DNA from 3 places in the Constrictibacter sp. MBR-5 genome. Region 3 is predicted to be linked to each of the others. Evidence: predicted binding sites of a transcription regulator. Region 3 holds the regulator's gene; each other region holds the start of a gene.
The links. Region 3 encodes LexA, which represses DNA repair genes until DNA is damaged. Its sites were predicted from a motif close to ATGTTCTANTTTGGTTC; they were not measured.
Positions count from the first base shown of each region.

Region 1: the regulator LexA is predicted to act here: its motif matches at 1,372-1,388, upstream of ABIE65_RS01620 (putative DNA modification/repair radical SAM protein).
Region 2: the regulator LexA is predicted to act here: its motif matches at 999-1,015, upstream of ABIE65_RS13805 (Y-family DNA polymerase).

Region 1 covers NZ_JBEPTK010000001.1:344,731-346,928, reverse strand. The annotation lists gene ABIE65_RS01625 (efflux RND transporter periplasmic adaptor subunit) at 1-1,077, opposite strand, end outside; gene ABIE65_RS01620 (putative DNA modification/repair radical SAM protein) at 1,418-2,198, shown strand, end outside.
Region 2 covers NZ_JBEPTK010000005.1:336,695-338,892, forward strand. The annotation lists gene ABIE65_RS13795 (cobyric acid synthase) at 1-92, shown strand, start outside; gene ABIE65_RS13800 (inositol monophosphatase family protein) at 89-904, shown strand; gene ABIE65_RS13805 (Y-family DNA polymerase) at 1,035-2,198, shown strand, end outside.
Region 3 covers NZ_JBEPTK010000004.1:369,610-371,807, forward strand. The annotation lists gene pdhA (pyruvate dehydrogenase (acetyl-transferring) E1 component subunit alpha) at 1-200, opposite strand, end outside; gene lexA (transcriptional repressor LexA) at 581-1,285, shown strand; gene ABIE65_RS11835 (ComEC/Rec2 family competence protein) at 1,279-2,198, opposite strand, start outside.

The DNA of each region.
Region 1 (2,198 bases), on a different contig from region 3:
GCGCACGCGGCTGCCGGTATGCAGCTTCAGCTGCCCGGAGGTGACGACCTGGTCGCCGGCCTTGATGCCTTCGGTGATCGCCACCCGGCCCTCGCGCGTGTCGCCGGTGCGCACGAAACGGCGCTCGATCGGCCTGCCGGCCTCCGCCGCGGCACCGTCCTCGCCGACGACATAGACGCTGTCGCCGTAGAGACTGTAGGTCACGGCCGTCCGCGGCACCGTCACGACGGTCGCCGCGTCGCCCGCGACCACGGCGACGTTCGCGAACATGCCGGGCAGCAGGCGGCGGTCGGGATTCGCCAGTTCGGCCCGCACCAGGACGTTGCGCGTCTCCTCGTTCACGCGGGCATCGATGGAGTCGATCTGGCCCTTGAAGACGACCCCCGCATAGGCGTCGACCGTCACCTCGACGGTCTGGCCGGTGCGCAGCATGTCGAACTGCTGCTCCGGGATCGGGAAGTCGGCATAGATCGGGTCGAGCTGCTGCAGCGTCACCATCGTGGTGCCGGGCGAGACGTAGGCGCCCAGGTCGACGACCCGGATGCCGAGGCGGCCGGGGAAGGGCGCCTTGATCACCTTCTGCGCGATCAGCGCCCGCGTCCGGTCGATCGTCGCGGCCGCGACGTCGCGGTTTGACTGTGCGGTGTCGAACGCGGTCTTGCTGGTGTTGCCGCGGCCAAGCAGCTCGCGCTGCCGCGACAGGTTCAGTTCGGCGTTGCGCAGCTCCGCCTGACCCGCCTTCAGGTCCGCCTGTTCGATGGAATCGTCGATCTGGACCAGGACCGCGCCGCGCTCGACGGTGCTGCCCGATTCGAACCGGATCGCCGAGACGAGGCCCGACACCTGGGGGGCCACGTCGATCCCGCGGATGGCGCGCAGGCTGCCGATCGCCGGGAGCCGGGTCTGCCACTGCTCCTGCCGTGCGGGTTCGGCGGTGACGGTCACCAGCGGCTGCGGTGCGCCGGTGATGAAGCCGCGGACCATCTCCGGCTTCATGACGAACTGGAACCAGGCAAAGCCGCCGATCAGCGCAGCCAGCACGACTGCCGCTACGACGAGGATTGCTGCGCGCTTCATGGACGGACCCACCTGACGATCAGTGTCCTCCCGCACCGGGGAGGGGATGGAGCATTCCCGCTGCGGCTCCGCATCGGGCGTAACAAAGCCGCAACGACCGCCGGGGGCGGAGCGTGACGGCCTAAGCACTAAGTATCGGGCGACCCTAACACTTCGTTGCCGCCGAGTCGGCTCCCGTCGATCAATACCCTCTGCCACGCCCGCGCACGCCCCGCCAACAATGGGGATCAGGCGCGCGCGTTCACATGACGTTGATCGGCAACACGGCCTTGCCGCGACGGCGGCGACGAACTAGAACATATAGGGAACATGACGGGCAAGCGCGACGCGTGGACGGACCATGGACCTGAAGGACAAGCTCGCCATCCTCGCCGACGCGGCGAAATACGATGCGTCCTGCGCCTCGGGTGGCAAGGGCAAGCGGGGTGCGGCGCCGACCGACGCTGGGGCGGGGATGGGCATCTGCCACAGCTACGCGCCCGACGGCCGCTGCATCTCGTTGCTGAAGATCCTGCTCACCAATTTTTGCGTCTTCGACTGCGCCTATTGCGTGAACCGCGTTTCCAGCAACGTGCCGCGGGCGCGCTTCACGGTTGCGGAGGTCGTCCGGCTGACGCTGGGCTTTCACGCCCGCAACTATATCGAGGGCCTGTTCCTGAGCTCCGGGATCATCCGCGACGCCGACTACACGATGGAGCGGATGGTGGCGGTGGCGCGCGCATTGCGCGAGGAGCACGGCTTTCGCGGCTACATCCACCTGAAGACCATTCCCGAAGCGTCGGAGGAGCTGATCGCCGAGGCGGGGCGGCTCGCCGACCGGCTGAGCATCAACGTCGAACTGCCGACGGCGGCGGCGCTGCGCCATCTGGCGCCGGAGAAGGACGAGAGCGTCATCCGGCGGAGCATGGGGCGCATGCGCCTGCGCATCGACGCGGCCCGCGAGGAGCGGCGCCCGGCGAGTTTCGCCCCGGCCGGCCAGTCGACGCAGATGATCGTCGGCGCCGATGCGGCGACCGACGCCACCATCCTGGGGACCAGTGCCAAGCTGTACGGGTCCTACGGGCTGCGGCGGGTCTATTACTCGGCGTTCAGCCCGATCCCCGACGCCAGCCGGACGCTGC
Region 2 (2,198 bases), on a different contig from region 3:
CGCTCGACGCGCTCGCCGACCACCTGGAACGCCACCTCGACATCGACGCCCTCTGGCGCATCGCGGCGAGCCGCGGGGAGAGCCCGACATGACCGGAACCCACCTGATCGAAGACGTCGCCGCGATCCTGCGCGAGGTGGCGGACGAGGCGATCCTGCCGCGCTTCCGCACGCTGGCGCAGGGCGATATCGAGGAGAAGGCGCCCGGCGACCTCGTCACCGTCGCCGACCGCGAGTCCGAGCGGCTGCTGACCGCGCGGCTGCCCGGCCTGCGCGCGGGCAGCCGCGTCGTCGGCGAGGAGGCCTGCGCGGCCGAGCCGGCGCTGCTGAAGACCGTCGGCGACGGCACGGTCTGGGTCGTCGACCCGGTCGACGGCACCGCCAACTTCGCCGCCGGGCGGGAGCCCTTCGCCGTCATGGTGGCACTGCTGCAGGCGGGCGAGACGGTGGCCGCCTGGATCCTCGAGCCGATCTCCGGCCGGCTCTGCGTGGCCGAGAAGGGGGCGGGGACCGCCATCGACGGCCGGCGCCTCGTCGCCGACCGCGCCGTTCCGGCACCGGACGCGCTGCGCGGCTCGGTGCTCACCCGCTACATGCCGCCCGATGTCGGCGGCGCGATCGACCGGCGCCTCTGCGGGCTGGGCGCCGTCACGCCGGCCTTCTACTGCGCCGGCGCCGAATATCCCTCCATCCTGACCGGCGACCGGCACTTCGCCCTGTTCTGGCGCTCGCTGCCCTGGGACCATGCGCCGGGCGCCCTGATCGTCGCCGAGGCCGGCGGCCGCGTCACCCGCTGGGACGGATCGCCCTATCGTCCGGCGGTCGACGGGCAGGGGCTGCTCGTGGCGCGCAACCCCGGTGTCTGGGACGCCGCGCACGCGGCCCTGCTGGCGCCGCAGCCTTAGAAGCAGGCCCGGGATGTGATTCGGGTTGTGGCAGGACGGTCGGTACGTGGGTCGTTGCAGCCGCGGACCTTGTTCGAGAAGCCGGCGTGAATTAGAACATAAAGGGAACATTGAACCGTCTGATCCGGCCATGCCACTCAAGAAACGCCCCTCCCGCCGCATCCTGTCCGTCTGGCTGCCTCTGCTGGAGATCGACCGGCTGCGGCAGGGCGCCGGAAAGGACGACGTCCGTCCGATCGTGCTGACGATGCCGGTCAACGGCCGTCCCGTGATCTCCGCGGCGGACACGGTGGCAGCGGCCGGCGGCGTGGTGCCCGGCATGCCGCTCGGCGATGCGCGCGCCCTGCTGCCCGAACTGCGGGCGGTCGATGCCGATCCGGCGGGGACCGCACGCGACCTGGAGCGTCTCGCCGACTGGTGCGGGCGCTACAGTCCCATCGTCGCGCTCGATGGTGCCGACGGCCTGCTGATCGACACCAGCGGCTGCGATCATCTGTTCGGCGGAGAGGCCGGGCTTTGTCGCGATCTTACCGGTCGTATCGCGGAATTCGGCCTTACCGTGCGCGCCGCTCTCGCCGACACGCCGGGCGCGGCCTGGGCGGTGGCGCGCTACGGCGCGGGAATGGCGCACGGGGAGGCGACGGTGGTGGCACCGGGAACGGCGCGGACGGCGCTGGAGCCGCTGCCGGTTTCCGCTCTGCGTCTCATGCAGCCTGTGGTCGAAGCGTTGACGCAGATCGGGCTGCGGCGGATCGGCGACCTTCTGCCGCTGCCGCGCGCGCCGCTGGCCCGGCGGTTCGGCGCGGACGTCGGACGGCGGCTCGACCTCGCCCTGGGCATTGCCTTCGAGCCGGTATCGCCCCGCTTGCCGGTGCCGCCCTGGCGCCTGCGCATGGCTTTTCCGGAACCCCTGGTCCGACCCGAGGACGCGGCGGCAGTGGCCCGGCGCCTCGTTCGGGCGCTGTGCGAGCGGCTTGAGCGCGAGCGACTCGGTGTGCGCGACCTGACGCTCGCCTTCTACCGGGCGGACGGCGGCGTTGTGCGCGCCACGCTCGGCACCGGACGGCCGTCGCGCGATCCCGGCCACCTGCTCGGCCTGCTGCGCGAGCCGCTGGCAGGGCTGGATCTCGGCTCGGTGCCCGGCCACGGCGCCGAGGCGGCTGTCCTGTCCGCCTCCAGGGTCGAGCCACTCTCGGCGCGTCAACTCGGTCTCACTGCGGAAACCACGGATTCCGGCGCGGAAGCCATGGCGGAACTGGTCGACCGACTGACGCACCGGCTCGGACCGCAGTCC
Region 3 (2,198 bases):
AGCATGTCGCGGTAGTATTTCAGCAGGGTATCGGCGGAGGCGTTCGCCGCAGGCTTCTTCGGCGCGGCGCCCTTCGTCGCAGTCGGCGAAGAGGCTGCCGCCGTCTTGGCCGCCCCCCCCTTCCGGCCGGAACCTTTGTCTTCGCTGTCCTTGTCCGCGCGGGTCTTGCGACTGGCGGAGGCGGTGGTAGCTCGTGCCATGGCCTCTCCCCGCAAGCGCATGTCGGCCTGCGTAGCCTTCCAGAATGAGCTTATTTTGAGATCCTAAGTATCCCGAATTGCGGGAGGTTTCAACCGAGCCTCGGCAGGCGCTCCGTACCGCCCGCCGCGCGGGCGGGCGGCGCCACCGATGCGTCGCCTCTGCAGGTCGTGTGAGCGAGCCCACGCCCGCGGGTGTTTCGTATTGACGGAGAAGGGGAACTAAAATAGAACATACATCGTTGTCGTTTTGTTCTTGCCGCGCAATGTAAGGCGTTGCGCCCTCTCCCGCCGAGGGTGCAACTCGATCAGACCGACGACGTTAGGCTGACCGTCCGAGTTCTCCGCCTCGGGCTCTTTGCTGAACGACCGGAGCCGCAGGCATGCTGACCAGGAAACAGACCGAGCTGCTTCTCTTCATCAACGCCCGGCTGACCCGTGACGGCGTGTCACCCTCCTTCGAAGAGATGAAAGAAGCTCTCTCGCTGAAATCCAAGTCGGGCATCCACAGGCTGATCACCGGCCTCGAAGAGCGTGGCTTCATTCGACGCCTTCCCCACCGGGCCCGCGCGCTGGAAGTGTTGCGCCTGCCCGATTCTGCGGCGCGCAAGGGTGCCGGGCCGACGGCGGTGCCGGCGCCCGCCGACGGCGGTACGCTGATCCAGGGACCGTTCCGTGAGCGGCGGACGCCATCCAAGTCGATCGACGAGGGCGAGATTCCGCTCTACGGGCGGATCGCCGCCGGTACGCCGATCGAGGCGCTCCGCGACCCGACGAGCTATGTCGGCGTCCCGCACGGCATGCTTGGCCGCGGCAAGCACTATGCGCTTGAGGTCGCCGGCGACTCGATGATCGACGCCGGCATCTTCGACGGCGACACCGTCATCGTCGAGGAATGCGACACTGCCGATCCCGGAACGATCATCGTTGCGCTGATCGACCAGGAGGAGGTCACGCTGAAGCGCCTGCGGCGGCATAAAGGGTCGATCGCGCTCGAGGCGGCGAATCCGCGGTACGAGACCCGCATCTTCCCGCCCGATCGCGTCCAGGTGCAGGGACGGCTGGTCGCCCTGCTCCGCCGCTACTGATCGTCCGCGCTGGCGTCCGGATCGCCCGCCTGACCCGTCTTCGTCCAGGGCCGGTCGCCGCGCCGTCCCCGGACGGTTTCGACCGTGACGCCCGCCGGGCTCAGCCAGATCGCGTGGGCCCCTTCGCTACGCAGGTCGCGGTGCCGCAGAAGCCGCGGGCCATTGCACCGTCGCTTCGCGAGGCGTGAAGAGATCGGTGCCAGAAGCACGACCAGATCCGCGTTCACACAGTCGGTATCCATCGCATCCTCGTGACGGATGAAGGCGACCGTCCGGCCTGACCGCCTGTAGAGGCAGGCCGTGATGTCGCAACGCATCGCCCCGCTCTCCGACGCATGTTCGGGCCAAGCCTCCGCAACGTCCGCTCCGGTCTGCCGCATCCAATTCTCTCGCTCAAAGCCGGCGGCGCGAAGCGACGTGAGCAACAGCGTGTCGGCATCGCGGACCGCGACGAGGCGCCCATCCTGGGATAGCAGGATATCGGGCGGCGCGGCCAAAGACGCCATCGCGAGCCCGGCGACCACGGCCGGCAAACCTGCGAGGCGCCACCCCGTGCGCCAGAGGCACAGCCAGAGCCCGCCCACCGCAACCGCCGCCATCCCCGACGGTGGCATGATGACGCCGCGCAGGGCCGATCCGGGCCAGGAGGCCGTCTCCCTGGCCACCCAGGTGATCACGTCGAGCCCGACCGCCATCGCCCGCAACGGCAAGGCCTCTAGGCCGATCGGCATCGCGAGGAGCGCGACGATCCCGCACGGCATCACCCAGAGGCCGGTGACAGGCACAGCGACGAGGTTCGCCGCGACCGAATAGAGTGCCGCCTGATTAAAGTGATAGGCCGCAAATGGCGCCGTCGCCACGGCCGCCACCACCGACGTGAAGATGAGGCCCCCCGGATAGGACAGCCATCTCG